One region of the Arthrobacter sp. 01T428 genome, then DNA from elsewhere that is predicted to be linked to it. Evidence: riboswitches for the same ligand, from Rfam matches in the RefSeq annotation. Region 1 holds a riboswitch; each other region holds the start of a gene.
What was found. Region 1 has a riboswitch for thiamine pyrophosphate ahead of thiO (glycine oxidase ThiO). Riboswitches for the same ligand answer to the same signal wherever they lie in the genome.

Region 1 (5,434 bases):
ATCCCGTGGGTCCTGCCCATCATTCTGGGGACCGTGGCGGCCGCCGTGGCGTCCTACTTCCTGGGCCGCCATCGGAAGCGGCACGACACCGCCCAGCTGACCGCGGCGCTGAGGCTCTAACCAGCGCTGCGGCTCTATCTGCAGATCCGGCTCATGGCGTGGCTTCCGGTTTGGCAACTGCCCCGGCTTCCGCGGCCGCTTCGCTGACGCTCTTAGCCGCCCGGACGTCGCGCTGCGTTACCTCGCTCCCGGCATCGTGGGACGTGTAGAGGATGAACACCCGGTTGTAGCGCCAGTCCAGGTCCGGGTGGTGGTTCTGCTGTTCGGCAATGCGCCCGACGGCGGCAATCAACTCGAGTGCGGCAGCCGACGTCGGGCACTTGTAGGCGGTGACGAGGGCGCCCTGGCGATACCGCCAGTCCGGCAGCTCCGCCAGGGCGTCGTCAATAGTGGACCTGGAAAGAATGTCGTCCTTGCCGGCCATTCGGGGCTCCTTCACAGACGCGGAATCTTCGCAGGAATCCCCGGAGCGGCCAGCGTCGGCCGCTAGAGGAACTCGGCCCGGCCTTCCATGGCCGAGGAGGCCAGGGCGTGTTCCCTGCGCGGGATGCGGCCCGCCTGCTTCGCCAGCCTACCGGCGATGACCGCGTGTTTGAAGGCCTCGCCCATCTGCACCGGATTCTGCGCGCGGGTCACCGCGGTGGCCAGCAGCACGGCGTCGCAGCCGAGCTCCATGGCCAGTGCGGCGTCGGACGCGGTGCCGATGCCGGCGTCGAGCACTACCGGCACCGAAGCGCGGGACACAATCAGCTCGATGTTGTGGGGATTCAGGATGCCCAGGCCGGTGCCGATAGGCGCGCCCAACGGCATCACCGCAGTTGCCCCGAGGTTCTCCAGGCGAAGCGCAAGTACGGGGTCGTCGTTGGTGTAGGCGAAGACCTTGAAGCCGCGGTCCACCAGCTTCTCCGTCGCATCCACCAACTCCACGGCGTCAGGCAGCAGCGTCTGTTCGTCGGCGATGACCTCGAGCTTCACCCAATCCGTTTCCAATGCCTCCCGGGCTAGCTCGGCTGTCATGACGGCATCCTTGGCGGTAAAACAGCCGGCGGTGTTGGGCAGGACACGGATGCCGTGGTCTACGAGCAATTGGAACAGCGAACCGGTTTCCGTCGGTGAGTACCGCCGCATGGCGACGGTAGTGAGTTCGGTGCCGGAAGCCAGCAAGGCTGCCCCGAGGCCGTCTAGGCTCGGAGCTCCGCCGGTTCCCATGATAAGGCGCGAGCCGAACTCAACACCGTCGATCACCAGGGCATCGGTTCGGGTGCCTGCTTCGTGAGTGCTTGCTGTGGTCATGGTTCAGCCTCCCTGTACTGCGGTAACGATTTCGAGTTCGTCGCCGTCTGCGAGCGCGGTGGCAGCCCACTGGCTGCGCGGCACCACTTCGGAATTGCGTGCGACGGCGACGCCGATCTTGCGTCCGTCGGCCGCTTGGCCGCTGGAATCCACAACGCGTCCGGTGATGTGGCTGACGAGGGTGGTGACGGAAGCGTCGTCGCTCAGCGTGTGGTCTGCGCCGTTCAATTTGATGTTCATGCGTGGTCCTTCAGAAGGGGATTTAAGGTATCGGCCGATGGGCCGTCTGCGGAAGCCCTTGCTGTTGAGAGCGGGCGGGAGAAGCGGTCCGGGCGGAATTTGTTCCACCGGGGATCGGCGGTGCCATCCATGAGTCCAACGCAGATTTTTGCCGCTGCCGGAGTGAGGAGCACGCCATGGCGGAAGAAGCCGCTGGCCACGATGAGGCCGGGCACGGTTCCTTCCCGACCTTCGACGCGGCCCAGCAGCGGTGCGTTGTCCGGGGTGCCCGGACGGGCCCGGGCAGTTGCTTCAAGGAGTTCCAGCTCGGCAACGGCCGGAACCAATACCTGGGCGTCGCGGAGCAATTGGTAGACGCCGCCGGCTGACACCGGGTTGGCCGATCCCCCGGACGACGACAATCCGTCCTCACGTTGCGTCGCGCCGATCACCACGGTCCCGTCATCGCGGGGAACGATGTAGACGGGCACTCCGCGCACCATTCCCCGGACCGTGGCGGTGACCAGCGGTTGCAGGTGGTCCGGGACGCGCAGCCGCAGTATGTCGCCGTAGACGGGACGCAACGGGAGCGACAATCCATCCGGCAGTCCTTTCACGCGGGCGGCATCGAGTCCGTTGGCTACCACCGTTTCCGTGGCAAGCACTTCGATGCCTGAGCCGAGCACGGCCCCGACGGCGCGCCCGTCCTCCCACAGGAGGCCCGCCGCAGTGTCCCGGACCGCGAAACCGCCTTCGGCCCCCGGAATCCAGCTCGAATCGCCGGGCTGGTGCTCCGCCAGCGCGCCTAGAATCGCGGCCGAAAGCCGGCGAGGATCCACTTGGTGGTCGCCCGGGATGTCGAAGGCACAGGAAATCTGCGGGCTCAAGAGCGGCTCACGCTCCCGTGCTTCGCGCAACGGCACGGATTCCACCACCAGGCCATGGGCCAGCTGGACGTCCCGAAGATCGGCGAGCGCCCGGCGGTCCGCTGCGTCCGCACCGACGGCGAGGGTCGGCGTCGTCCGGTAACCCGTGCTGCGTCGGGTTCGTGAGCCGGTCACATTGTGTTCGAAGTCCGGCCACAACGCCGACGATTCGAGCATGAGCTCCAGGAGGTCCTCTTCCTGGTAGTGCAGTTCACTGACGGGTGCCAACATCCCCGCCGCCGCGAAAGTAGCGCCGATGGCCGGCGCGGGATCGATCAGGGCAACCGAGCGGCCCGACCTTCGGGCTTCCCACGCAATGCCCAGGCCAATGACGCCGCCCCCGATCACCGCCACGTCTGTGTGCAGGGGCCCGTGCTGGGTGTTTACTTCGTCCATGGAGTCCTTCCCTACGCCGGTACTAGCCGGATCAGGTCAAGCGGTCGGCGCTGAAGCCCTCTCAGCCGCGCGGCGATTGTGACTGCCGCCGCGGCTCCCGCGGTACCAGCCCAGTTTAGAGGAACTACTCTGTTTCCATGACCCAGCACGATGTCCACACCACCGCCCGCCTCTACCTCTGCACCGACGCCCGCAAGCAACAGGGTGATTTTGAGCAGTTTGTCGATGCCGCATTCGAGGGCGGCGTGGACATCATCCAGCTGCGCGACAAGACCATCGAAGCGGCAGAGGAACTGGAACTCCTGGAGATCCTGCAATCCGTGGCGCACCGTCACGGGCGCCTCTGGGCAGTCAACGACCGCGCCGACGTCGCTTCCCTGTCGGGCGCGCCGGTATTCCACATCGGCCAAAAGGACATTCCGCTGCGCTCGGCCCGGAAGCTGCTCCACGACCCCACCATCATCGGCCTCTCCACGCACACGCCGGAGCAGATTGACGCAGCCATCGCCGCGTCGCCTGGCCGCAGCGGCTTGGACTACTTCTGCGTCGGGCCTGTGTGGGCCACGCCCACCAAGCCTGGACGCTCCGCCGTCGGGCTCGATCTGGTGAAGTACGCTGCCAATGCGGTGAAGCAGGCAGACGAAGAGACGGTCGGCGGCGTAGTGCTTCCTTGGTTTGCGATCGGCGGCATCGATCTCAGCAACGTGGAAGACGTAGTGAGGGCCGGCGCCAGCCGCATTGTTGTGGTCCGCGCCATCACCGAGGCCGAGGATCCGACGGCGGCAGCCCAGGCACTCCTGGCCGCACTGGACGCAGCGGCGGCCTAGCGAGACGCCGGGAGATTTTGGAGTTACCCTGACTTTCGTGTCACATCAGCGCATAGCCCCGAACGTCTCTGAAACGTCGAACCAGCTCGCGGAAGCACTGGCGGCGCTTCGGACCGAACTCGAGCTGCCCGCTGGTTATCCCGCTGAAGCACTGCGCGACGCGGAGGCCGCGGTTTCAGGACACAGGTTGCCGGCACAGGACCTCACGGGCGTTCCGTTCATCACGATCGACCCGGCCTCTTCCACGGATCTCGACCAGGCCCTCTTCATTGAGCGGTCCGGGAATGGTTACAGGGTTCTCTACGCCATCTCCGATGTGCCCTCCTTTGTGCCACCGGGAGGAGCGCTCGACGCCGAGACCCGCCACCGGGGACAGACGTACTATGCGCCGGACGGCCGCATACCGCTGCACCCCGAGATCATCAGCGAGCACGCCGGAAGCCTGCTGGCGGGCCAGGACTGCGGAGCGTTCGTGTGGGACTTCGAACTCGATGCCGAAGCAGAGTTCCGCACCGTCTCAGTTCGCCGGGCAAGCGTACGCAGCCGCGCCAAGCTCAACTACAAGGGCGTCCAGTCCGCGATCGATTCCGGGACAGCTGATCCCGTCCTGCAGTTGCTCAAGGAGGTCGGGCTCAAACGGGTGGAACTCGAACGCCGCCGCGGCGGAGCGAGCCTGAACATGCCTGAACAAGAAATCGTCCAACTGCCCGACGGCGGGGGGTACAGGATCGTCGCAGCTCCCTCGCTGCCCGTCGAGGACTGGAACGCCCAGATTTCGCTCATGACCGGGATGGCGGCGGCCCAGCTGATGCTCGACGGCAAGGTTGGAATCCTGCGCACCATGCCCGCTCCCGATGAGCGCTCGCTGCTCCATTTCAAACGGCAGGCCGGGGCGCTCGGCAAGCCTTGGACCGAGGGGACCAGCTACGGCGAGTACCTACGGACCCTCGACGGCAAAGACCCCCGGCAATTGGCCATTCTCCATTCCGCGGGGCTGCTTTTCCGGGGCGCCGGCTACACGCCTTTCGACGGCGAAGTACCGGGCAGCGTCATGCAGTCAGCCATCGGCGCACCATATGCCCACACCACTGCGCCGTTGCGCCGGCTGGTCGATCGTTTTGTCCTGGTCATCTGCGAAGCACTGAGCAACGGAACGGAGATCCCTGCATGGGCCCGGGATGCTTTGCCGAGCCTGCCGGAGATCATGGCGTCATCCGACCAGCTTGCCGCCAAAATGGAGCGCCTCGCCTTGGACACGGTGGAGGCCGCACTCCTGGTGAACCACGTCGGACAGGAATTCGACGCCGTGGTGATTTCCGGATCGAAGCCTGCCAAGAACAACGGAAACGGGAACGGGAACAGCACCAACGGCCACAACGGGAATGGGAATGGGAATGGGAACGGCAACTCCCACGGCCCCTCCGGCATCGTCCAGATCGCCGAGCCGGCGGTCACCGCTCGTTGCGATGGCGAAATGGAGTCCGGTACGAAGGTCCGCGTGAAACTGCTTGACGCGGACATTGCCACCCGCCAAATCACCTTCGAACTGCTCCAGTAGCGCAATCAGTTCACAGGACCGCGGCCGCGATCCGGGGTTTATTGCGCCCAGACGCTAGACTGTGTGAGTAGTAATGGATGCCCGGTCGTTGATTCAGTTAATTTTTTGACATCAACAAGCCCGCCCCTACGCGATCTTGAGATACACCAGCTGGT
Region 2 (5,434 bases), 340 kb from region 1:
GACGGTCGGTGTCGACGACGTCGACCCGCACCTGCTCGCCGCCCGCCAATGCCGCAATCACAGTGCGCAAAGCGCGTGCGGTGCGACCCTGGCGACCGATCACCCGTCCGAGGTCGTCCTGGTGAACGCGCACCTCGAGGGATTCCCCGCGGCGGTTGTTCTTGGCACTGACCTTGACGTCCTCAGGGCTGTCAACGATCCCGCGGACCAAGTGCTCGAGCGCTTCTGCCAGCAACTTACTCAGCCTCGGTGGTCTCTGCTTCAGCGTCAGCGGGAGCTTCAGTTGCTTCCGACTGCTTGGCCTTCTTGGTGATGGCTTCCGGAATGATGACGGAACCCTTCTCCGGTGCAACGAAAGCAGGCTTGGCGACCTTGGTCTTCAGCGTGCCTTCCTGGCCCGGGAGGCCCTTGAACTTCTGCCAGTCACCGGTGATCTTGAGGATCGCGGCAACCTGCTCGGTCGGCTGGGCGCCGACGGACAGCCAGTACTGTGCACGCTCGGAGACAACCTCGATGTACGAGGGCTCTTCGGTGGGGTGGTACTTGCCGATTTCTTCAATCGCACGGCCATCGCGCTTGGCGCGGGAGTCCATGACGACGATGCGGTAGTACGGTGCGCGCATCTTACCGAAGCGCTTAAGGCGAATCTTTACGGCCACTTTTGTGGTCACTCCTGTTTCTGAAACGGGGTTGAGCCCGTCGTTCTGCACCCGTGGGGCGGGCCATACTTGAGGGTTCCAAGGACAAGATGCACACACGGAGAGAGGGGCCGCGCGGATCGAGTACCTGTCCATTGTGCCAGATGGCGGACAGTATTTCGAACACGCAGCCCGTGCGGCGGGTTTTCTGCGGGGTTACTGCTCAGCGGACCAGACGTAGAGACCGCCCCGTTCGGCCTTTTCGACGTCGCTCGCGAGGGCCGCCAACTGCTGGACGTACAGGCGGGCCTGTTGGGCATCAAAGGGCATGTCCTCTTGGGCCGCCCAGCGTTCGGCGACGTCGTCGAGGACGTTCCCTTCGCCTTCGGTCTCGTAGCTAAGGAGCTCAGACAGGGCACGCACCATCGCTTCCGGGACGCCCAGCAAGGCGTCGCTGGTGACGTCCACCAAAGCAAGCTCATAGTCGGCCCCGCCTGCGTGCACGGCCGTGCCCGCGAGGTCGCCGAGTTGTTCTACTTCGAAATCGCTGATTCCCGGGATCCGTACCGCGGCGCCGGATACGTCGCTGCCCTTCTCCAGGGCAGCGGCCCTCTTGAGTGCTTCATCGTGGGTGGCAACAAAGATTTCAGCAAAGCCCATGGAAAGTACTCTCATTCAGTCGTGCCAACGGAGCTGCGGCGCAGCGGCCGAGATGCGCCACGCCGTCGGATCAAGCGTAGCGGACCGCGACCCGCAGGCGGTTGCGCCACGGGTCCTCGAAGCGGAGCTCCTGGCCTGTGTGGTGCGAGGCGATGCCCGCTACCTTGAGGCGATCGGCGAGCGCGCCGACGTCGTTTCCTGACGGCACTTCGATGACCACCTCGCCGAGGCCGAGGGTGTCCTTGCGCGGGCCTGCACCGCGGCTGTTCCACACGTTCATGGCCATGTGGTGGTGGTAGCCGCCCGCGGAGACAAACAGGGCCTGCCCGTGCCAGCCGGCGGTCTGCTCGAAGCCGAGGGTGTCGACGTAGAAATCATGGGCGGTCTTCACGTCGCCCACCTGGAGGTGGACGTGCCCGACGCCGGCGCCCGCCCCATGCTGGCCCGTCACGGCCGCTTCACTCAGGTACTGCTGGAGGTAGCGCTGCGGCGGGAGCGGCAAGCTGTCCATCACGACCGAGCTGCCGTTCCACTCCCAGCCTTCACGGGGCTTGTCGTAGTAGAGTTCGATGCCGTTGCCCTCCGGGTCGGTGAAGTAGAAGGCTTCGCTGACCAAGTGGTCGGCACTGCCGACGAAGGCGTGGGGTTCGTACTGCGCGGCGGAGGCAACAGTTGCGGCGAGCGAGGGCTGATCCTCGAAAAGCAGCGCCGTGTGGAAGAGTCCGGCCTCTCCGCGGCCCGGGATCTGGAGACCAGCGGCCGGCGCGAGGTGCACCAACGGCTTGCCTAGCCGGCCGAAGTAGAGCCCGCCGTCCTGTTCGGCGACAACGTCCAGCCCCAGCGCCCGCTGGTAGTAGTCGCCCATGAGCTTCATGTCCCCCACTTTGAGCATGACAGTGCCCATGGTGAGTTCGGCAGGAAGGAGATCCTGGCTGGATGTGATGGTCATGTGAAACTCCCGGCTTTTTGTGGCGCCGCCCTTCGGCAACCTCTATGTATCTAAATTACTTGAAGCTTCAATTTATTCCTAATGCCCGGCGCTTCCTGAAATGTGTCCCCTCAGAACGGTGCATCCGGGCTGCAGCACGATCTCTAGGGACGCTCGGGGATCCTTTGCGTAGAGCACGACGTCTGCGCTGGCGCCTTCGCTGATGCCGTCGGCACCCAACCACTCACGGGCGGACCAGCAGGCAGCATCGAGGGCGGCGGCCGCCGGAAGACCCGCCCGCTGGAGTTCCAGGATCTCCTCGCCGATCCGGCCGTGTTTGATGACGCTTCCGGCGTCGGTTCCGGCGTACACCCGCACTCCGGCGTCGAACGCCTCAAGGACCCGCTCATGCCTGCCCTCCCACAACGCGATCATGTGGGCGGCGTAGCGCGGAAATTTGGTTTCAGCCTGCTTCGCGATGTCCGGAAACGTCGCAATGTTGATGAGCGTGGGGACAATCGGCACATCCTGGTCCAGCAGCCGGGGAATGTGGTGGGGCAACAATCCGGTGGCGTGCTCGATGCAGTCGATCCCGGCGTCGAGCATGTCATCGATTGTCCCTTCGGCGAAGCAATGGGCGGTCACCCGCGCCCCCTCGTCGTGTGCGGCCGCGACGGCGTCCTTGACGACGGCGGCCGGAAAGGACGGGCCGAGATCCCCGGCGGAGCGGTCGATCCAGTCCCCCACGATCTTGACCCAGCCGTCTCCGGACCGCGCCTGCTTGCGGACTGCCTCCATCAGATCCTCCGGCTCCGCCTCTTCGGCCAGCCCGGGGATGTACCGCCGTTGCCTCGCGATGTGCCTGCCCGCGCGGATGATCCTCGGCATGTCCGCCCGGCGTTGCAGCCAGCGCGTGTCGCTTGCGGATCCGGCATCGCGGATCAAGAGGGTCCCGGCATTCCGGTCCGCAGTCGCCTGCAGGCGGGCAGTCTCCTCGTCGACAGCTCCGCCCTTGCCCAAGCCAACGTGGCAATGCGCGTCGACCAGGCCGGGAAGCACCCAACCGTCCAGGACGACGTCGGGCTTCGCAAGTGGCCGGACGAAGGTCAGCCGTCCGTCGACCGACCAGAGGCCGCGCCGTTCCTCCTCCGGCCCGGTGAGGACGGCGCCGCTGAATTCGATGATTTCCGCCATGATTCCACCCTAGTTCCCGGGAGCTTCGCCGGCGCGGTCACATCTGTCACAAGCGCTGGCAGCTGTGGTAGCTTCGTCTACGACCACACGGGGGCCCTTGCAAGGGCTGAGATCGGGCTGATGCAGCCTGCGACCGTTGAACCTGTCCGGGTAATGCCGGCGAAGGAAGTGAGTAATCCTTTGAGCACCAAAGAAACACAGCTGAGCCCTACCCAAAAGGGATCGGACCACGATGTGACCCACTCCCTCAAGTCGCATTCCCTCGCGTTCCTGGAGGATGCCGACACGGGAATCCGGGTTCCAGTGACGGAAATCGCCCTCGAACCGTCCCCCAACGGCGAGGCCAACGCCCCGTTCCAGGTGTACCGGACCGCCGGACCCGGGAGTGATCCCGTAGTGGGCCTCGAACCGTTCCGCAGCGAGTGGATCGAAGCCCGCGGCGACACTGAGGCCTACAGCGGCCGCGAACGGAACCTGCTCGACGACGGCAAGTCTGCCGTCCGCCGCGGCGCCGCCTCCGCGGAGTGGAAGGGGGCTCAGCCGGTGCCCCGCCGCGCCGTCGACGGCAAGACCGTGACACAGATGCATTACGCGAAACAGGGCATCGTCACGCCCGAAATGCAGTTCGTGGCACTTCGCGAAAACTGCGATGTGGAACTCGTCCGCAGCGAGGTCGCTGCCGGCCGGGCCATCATCCCCAACAACATCAACCACCCCGAATCCGAACCGATGATCATCGGCAAGGCGTTCCTGGTGAAGATCAACGCCAATATCGGCAACTCGGCCGTCACCAGCTCCATCGCCGAAGAGGTCGACAAGTTGCAGTGGGCAACGCAATGGGGCGCCGACACCGTCATGGACCTGTCCACGGGCGATGACATCCACACCACCCGCGAATGGATCATCCGTAACTCCCCCGTACCGATCGGCACCGTGCCCATCTACCAGGCCCTCGAGAAGGTCAACGGCGAAGCCAACAAGCTCACGTGGGAAATCTTCCGCGACACCGTCATTGAGCAGTGCGAGCAGGGCGTGGACTACATGACCATCCACGCCGGCGTGTTGCTGCGGTACGTGCCGCTCACCGCGAACCGCGTGACGGGCATCGTTTCCCGTGGCGGCTCCATCATGGCGGGCTGGTGCCTGGCCCACCACGAGGAAAACTTCCTCTACACCCACTTCGACGAGCTCTGCGAAATCTTCGCCAAGTACGACGTCGCGTTCTCGCTGGGTGATGGACTGCGCCCGGGCGCGACGGCGGACGCGAACGACGCCGCGCAGTTCGCCGAGCTGGACACCTTGGCCGAGCTGACGAAGCGCGCGTGGCAGTACGACGTGCAGGTCATGGTCGAAGGCCCCGGACACATCCCGTTCCACTTGGTGCGGGAGAACGTGGAGCGCCAGCAGGAGCTGTGTGACGGCGCGCCGTTCTACACGCTGGGCCCCCTTGTCACCGACGTCGCCCCGGGCTACGACCACATCACCTCCGCCATCGGCGCCACGGAGATCGCACGCTACGGAACCGCGATGCTCTGCTACGTCACTCCGAAGGAACATCTGGGCCTGCCCAACAAGGACGACGTCAAGACCGGCGTGATCACGTACAAAATCGCCGCCCACGCCGCTGACCTGGCCAAGGGACACCCCGGCGCCCACGAACGCGACGATGCGCTGTCCAAGGCCCGCTTCGAGTTCCGCTGGCGTGACCAGTTCGCGCTGTCGTTGGATCCGGTCACGGCCGAATCCTTCCACGACGAGACACTCCCGGCAGAACCGGCCAAGACGGCGCACTTCTGCTCCATGTGCGGACCAAAATTCTGCTCCATGCGCATTAGCCAGGACATCCGCGACGAATACGGCTCAGCCGATTCCCAAGCGGCCATCGCGGAAATGTATAGCGGCATGCGCGAAAAGAGCGAGGAGTTCCTGGCATCAGGGGGCAAGGTCTACTTGCCCGAGCTTGAGGTTCCCGCAGGAAAACGTGAGGCGGCGTCAGGAAACCTGAACTGATCAG
Region 3 (5,434 bases), on a different contig from region 1:
ACCCGCCGCAAGGCTGCACCGAAGACGGTCGCCGCGGATGAAGCCCCCGACGCCGGAGCTGCCGCAACCGCCGCCGAGCCTGTCGCCGAAGCGAGCGACACGGAAACGCCCAAGGCTCCCGTCCGGCGCACCAGGGCTCGAAAGAAGGTCGAAACCTCCGAGCCGCTGCCGGGTTTCGCTGAAGAAGCGTCCACGGAAGGTGGCGAGGCACCGGAGGCTGCTGCCGCCGTCGTACCTGAAATAGCACCAGAGGCCGAAGCCGCCCCCGAAAAACCGGTCCGCCGGCGTCGTACGACGAGGGCAAAGAGCGCCGAGCCCGTTGCCGAAGAAGCCCCGGTTGAAACACCGGCTGCCGACGTTGCGTCGCCCGGGGAAACCACTGTGGAGCCGCCGGCCGCGGAGCCCGCGCCCGAGGAAACCACCGGGGAGCCGGCCGTCGACGCCGAAGCCGCAAGTCCGATCGCGTCGCTGTTCCTGGAACCTGCCTCCGTCACGTCCATGATCTTCCAGGCACCTGACTTGAGCGCCGTTGTCCGTCCGGCCGTCGTCGACGAGGAACCGCGGGCCGAAGCTGAGGAAGGTTCCGAGGAGAACGAACTGGACGAAGCCGGCAGCCGCCGTCGGCGTCGCAGCCGTGGCCGTCGCGGACGCCGGGGCACCGAGCGTGATGACGCGGGAGAAGAAACCTCTGCGGAATCCGAGGACGAGGCAGAAGCCGGTACCGAGGAGGCCCTCGAAGAAGGCGTGACCTCCCGCCGTCGCCGGCGCCGTCGTCGCGGCGATCAGGACCTGGAACTGACGGGCGGCGGAGACGACGATCCCCCCAACACGGTGACCCGCGTCCGCGCTCCCCGCGCGCACGTTGAGTCCACCAGCGGCTCCGACCGAGTCACGAGCGTCAAGGGCTCCACCCGCCTTGAAGCAAAGAAGCAGCGCCGCCGCGAATCCCGCGAGACCGGCCGCCGCCGCCAGGTCATCACCGAAGCCGAATTCCTGGCCCGCCGTGAGTCCGTCGACCGCCAGATGATCGTTCGCCAGCGCGACGACAGGATCCAGATCGGTGTCCTCGAAGACGGCGTGCTCGCGGAGCACTTCGTGTCCAAGACACAGCAGGATTCCCTCATCGGCAACGTCTACCTGGGCAAGGTCCAGAACGTGCTGCCGTCGATGGAAGCCGCGTTCGTAGACATCGGACGCGGCCGCAACGCCGTACTGTACGCCGGTGAAGTCAACTGGGATGCCGTCACCCTGGAAGGCAAACCGCGCCGCATCGAGAACGCCCTGAAGTCAGGCGACTCCGTGCTGGTCCAGGTCACCAAGGACCCGGTGGGCCACAAGGGCGCACGCCTGACGAGCCAGATTTCACTTCCCGGCCGCTACCTTGTGTACGTACCGGGCGGGTCAATGACGGGAATTTCCCGCAAGCTGCCCGACGTCGAGCGCAACCGCCTGAAGAAAATCCTCAAGGACCGCCTCCCGGAGAACGCGGGCGTTATTGTCCGTACCGCCGCCGAGGGTGCTTCCGAGGAAGAGCTGACACACGATATCAACCGCTTGCGGGCCCAGTGGGAAGGCATCGAAAGCCAGTCCACGTCCACCAAGATCCTGGCTCCGGAACTGCTGTACGGCGAACCGGACCTCACCATCAAGGTTGTCCGTGACGTCTTCAACGAGGACTTCTCCAAGCTCATCGTCTCCGGCGATGAAGCCTGGGACACCATCGAGGCCTACGTCACGTACGTGGCGCCGGACCTGGTGGGACGCCTCGAGAAGTGGACCTCGGATCAGGACATTTTCTCGGCATGGCGCGTGGACGAACAGATCCACAAGGCCTTGGAGCGCAAGGTCTTCCTGCCCTCCGGTGGTTCGCTCGTGATCGACCGCACGGAGGCCATGACGGTTGTCGACGTCAACACCGGGAAGTTCACCGGCAGCGGCGGCAACCTCGAGGAGACCGTCACCAAGAACAACCTTGAGGCTGCCGAGGAAGTGGTCCGCCAGCTCCGCTTGCGCGACATCGGTGGAATCATCGTCATCGACTTCATCGACATGGTCCTGGAATCCAACCGCGATCTCGTGTTGCGCCGCCTGGTCGAGTGCCTCGGCCGGGACCGTACAAAGCACCAGGTCGCCGAGGTGACCTCGCTTGGATTGGTCCAGATGACCCGCAAGCGCATGGGCACCGGCCTGCTGGAGGTCTTCGGCGAGCAGTGCGAGACGTGCGCAGGGCGCGGAATCGTCACGCACGACGAGCCCGTGGAGCACCGTCGGGCCAACGTGGTGGCAGCTGAACACCACCACCCGCGCACGGAGTCACAGCCAGCCGTCCGCCCCGAGCAGCGCAAGCGTCGCCGCGGCCGCGGCACGGGGCCGGGGACCACTGAACTGCCCGTCACCCCTTCGGTGCCGGTCCACACTGTGGAATCCACCGACCCGAACCGTCAGGCAGCCACCCGCGCAGCCCTTGCCACCATCGCGGCTGCAGCCCACGCTGCCCACCTGCACGACGACGAGCTCCACCACGCGGCGGAATTGCTCGCCGACGGGCACGCAGCGGAAGTAACCCCGGTCCAGGCACCAGCGGCCCCGGTCCAGGCTCCGGCCGCTGCTTCGAGTGGCGAGGAACGTTCGAAGCCTGTGCTGCGATTCGGCGGCGAGGAAGTTGCGTTGCCTTTCGTCCACCACGAAGAGGAGCCTGCAAGTGGCACACCTGCCATGAGCCTGGACCTATTGGCACAGGCATTCGCAGGGCTCGGAGAAGCTCCGGACACCGCCACGACGTCAACGTCAGCCAAAGAAACCCCCGCAGGGGCCCCCGCAGCCGTTGCAAGCGGTGAATCCCCGGACTCGGGTTCGCGTGGACGCCGAGGCCGACGCAACCGTAGCGCCAGCCGGGCCCAGGGTGCCGCCAACGCCACCAACGTGGAGCACCACGAGGTTGCCGCGGCTGCTTCCGGTGGGGCCGCGCACGAGGCCAAGGCAGCAGACGCCGCCCCGACGAAGCCGACGGCGGCAGCGGAACCGATCATCCTCGGCGTCGGTGTGCCGAAGTCCGAACTCTGAACGCAGTACCGTGCCTAAGCCCCGGCCGTTTCCGCTCCTGTGGAAACCGCCGGGGTTTCGGCGTTGTGGGCCAATCCGCCGACCCTGGCAGTCCGGTTGCAATGGGCGATTTCAGCGGGCGAGGCGTGATCAGGGTTAAGCTAGGGGACTGACACGGGGTGCCGCGCACCGAGCCGGCTGAGACCAGACCCGTTGAACCTGTCCGGTTAGCACCGGCGAAGGGATGTCTCGCATGACTGTTTCGGCGCAATCATCTGTCTACCCGCTCAAGGCCATCCAGCGCCCCATCCCCAGGGTCCTCAGCATCGCCGGCTCGGACCCCTCAGGTGGTGCTGGGATCCAGGCAGACCTGAAGAGCATTGCGGCCAATGGCGGCTACGGCATGGCCGTCATCACGGCGCTCACTGTACAAAACACACAGGGCGTCACTGGCGTCCATGTGCCTCCCGTGGAGTTCCTGCGCCAGCAATTGGACGCCATTAGCGACGACATCACGGTTGATGCCGTCAAGATCGGCATGCTCGGGGACGCGGCGGTCATCCACGAAGTCCGCCGCTGGCTCGGCGAGGCGCGCCCCGCCGTCGTCGTCCTGGATCCAGTGATGATCGCGACCAGTGGCGACAGGCTCCTCGCGGAGTCCGCTGAAACCGCACTGCGGGAACTGCTGCCCCTCGCAGACCTGGTGACCCCCAACCTTCCGGAATTGGCCATGCTGCTTGGCGAGCCTGTTGCCACTGATTGGGCATCGGCGTTGGAGCAAGGCAAGCGCCTGGCCGCTAGCTGCGGAAACACCGTCCTGGTGAAGGGGGGCCATCTGCAGGGAGCCGGCTGCCCCGATGCCCTGGTCAATACCGGGGGAGTCCTGAGCCAGGACGTGGTGGAATTCGCCGGCCAACGGGTGGAGACCCGCAATAGCCATGGGACGGGATGTTCCCTGTCGTCGGCGATGGCGACGGCCAAGGCGCGGCTCGGCGATTGGGAGTCTGCTTTGCGTGTCGTCAAGCCCTGGCTCCAGGAGGCGCTGACCCGGTCCGAGGTGCTGGAAGTAGGGAAGGGCAACGGGCCGATCCATCATTTCCACGCGCTCCAGCAGGCCCTTCAACCGGGGGACTTCGCCGTCCGGATGTGGGACGCCGCCCAAACGGAACTGGCAGCCATTTATGGCTTGGACTTCATCCAGCACTTGCAATCCGGTGGTCTCAGCGAAGCGCAGTTCAGCTACTACCTGTCCCAGGATGCCATCTATCTCAACGGCTATTCCAGGGTCCTGGCACGGGCAAGCGCCCTCGCTCCGAGTGAAACCGAACAGCTGTTCTGGGCCCGCGGCTCGCAGATGTGCCTTGAAGTCGAATCCGAGCTGCACCGGAATTGGCTCAGTGGACGCCAGGTGAGCGGAGAGCTGGGCCCGGTCACCAAGGCCTACGTGGACCACTTGCTGGCGGCATCGGCGTCGGGAAGCTATGCGGTGCTGGTTGCTGCCGTGTTGCCTTGCTACTGGTTGTACGCCGAGGTGGGACAGCGGCTCCACCATGGGTTTGTCGAGGCCGGAGTATCGGACGAGCACCCCTATGCGGATTGGCTGCGCACCTACGCGGAAGAGGCGTTCGCGGAGGCCACCCGCAAGGCGATCGACATCACGGATGCCGCCGCGCAGGTTGCGTCGCCCGCGGAGTGCACAGCGATGATGGAGGCGTTTGCCCAATCCTGCCGCTATGAAACGGCGTTCTTCGATGCTCCAAGGTTGCACGGCTGAGCCGGTCTTCCGGGGAGGAGGCACCGGAACGCGGCTTGCCCCCGCAGGCGTTGCAGCGTGTCGGCGTGAGGATCCGAGCTTTTCGCGGCCGGCAGGGTAAGGTGGACGGGCACGGTACCGGATGGCGGCATAGCCAGTCTGTGGCAGCCATCACGTGGCAGCCTCCGGACCTGGCCTCATTTGCAGCCGAAGGCGAAACTAGCGTAATCTAGATCTTCGGTGCTTACGCCAACACTTGGGTTATGCCCCTAGAAACCGTTCATTTGGAACTGACCTTTCATTTAGAACTATTCGAGGGATGACTCATGGATTCCGTACCGGAGTCCACGGCGTTGAGGCACAGCGTGAACCAGGCCCGTTTTTGGATCGGGGTTCCGCACGCAAATTTAGTAATAAACGTCGAGAGAAGTGAGTGCCCAAGTGGTGTACGCGATTGTCCGCGCAGGCGGCCGCCAAGAAAAGGTTTCCGTTGGAGACTACGTAACCCTGAACCGCGTCCCCGGTGGAGCCGGCAGCACCCTTGAGCTGCCCGCACTGCTCCTGGTGGACGGTGACAAGGTCACCTCCGCAGCTGCGGATCTGGCCAAGGTCAAGGTTACGGCTGAGATCCTCGAAGAC

Region 2: it holds a riboswitch for thiamine pyrophosphate, as region 1 does, so the genes downstream of both, thiC (phosphomethylpyrimidine synthase ThiC) here and thiO (glycine oxidase ThiO) in region 1, are expected to answer to the same signal.
Region 3: it holds a riboswitch for thiamine pyrophosphate, as region 1 does, so the genes downstream of both, AC1DJB_RS21180 (bifunctional hydroxymethylpyrimidine kinase/phosphomethylpyrimidine kinase) here and thiO (glycine oxidase ThiO) in region 1, are expected to answer to the same signal.

What each region holds. Positions count from the first base shown of each region.
Region 1 covers NZ_JBFTPW010000001.1:389,284-394,717, reverse strand. The annotation lists gene AC1DJB_RS01905 (hypothetical protein) at 1-120, shown strand, start outside; gene AC1DJB_RS01900 (4a-hydroxytetrahydrobiopterin dehydratase) at 152-484, opposite strand; gene AC1DJB_RS01895 (thiazole synthase) at 547-1,353, opposite strand; gene thiS (sulfur carrier protein ThiS) at 1,357-1,593, opposite strand; gene thiO (glycine oxidase ThiO) at 1,590-2,894, opposite strand; TPP riboswitch at 2,886-3,005, opposite strand; gene thiE (thiamine phosphate synthase) at 3,032-3,721, shown strand; gene AC1DJB_RS01875 (RNB domain-containing ribonuclease) at 3,759-5,279, shown strand.
Region 2 covers NZ_JBFTPW010000001.1:734,245-739,678, reverse strand. The annotation lists gene AC1DJB_RS03455 (RNA-binding protein) at 1-235, opposite strand, end outside; gene rpsP (30S ribosomal protein S16) at 237-659, opposite strand; gene AC1DJB_RS03445 (hypothetical protein) at 855-1,298, opposite strand; gene AC1DJB_RS03440 (VOC family protein) at 1,369-2,247, opposite strand; gene AC1DJB_RS03435 (amidohydrolase family protein) at 2,326-3,420, opposite strand; TPP riboswitch at 3,498-3,605, shown strand; gene thiC (phosphomethylpyrimidine synthase ThiC) at 3,601-5,430, shown strand; gene AC1DJB_RS03425 (alpha/beta hydrolase) at 5,431-5,434, opposite strand, start outside.
Region 3 covers NZ_JBFTPW010000027.1:43,687-49,120, forward strand. The annotation lists gene AC1DJB_RS21175 (Rne/Rng family ribonuclease) at 1-3,063, shown strand, start outside; TPP riboswitch at 3,208-3,304, shown strand; gene AC1DJB_RS21180 (bifunctional hydroxymethylpyrimidine kinase/phosphomethylpyrimidine kinase) at 3,296-4,816, shown strand; gene rplU (50S ribosomal protein L21) at 5,237-5,434, shown strand, end outside.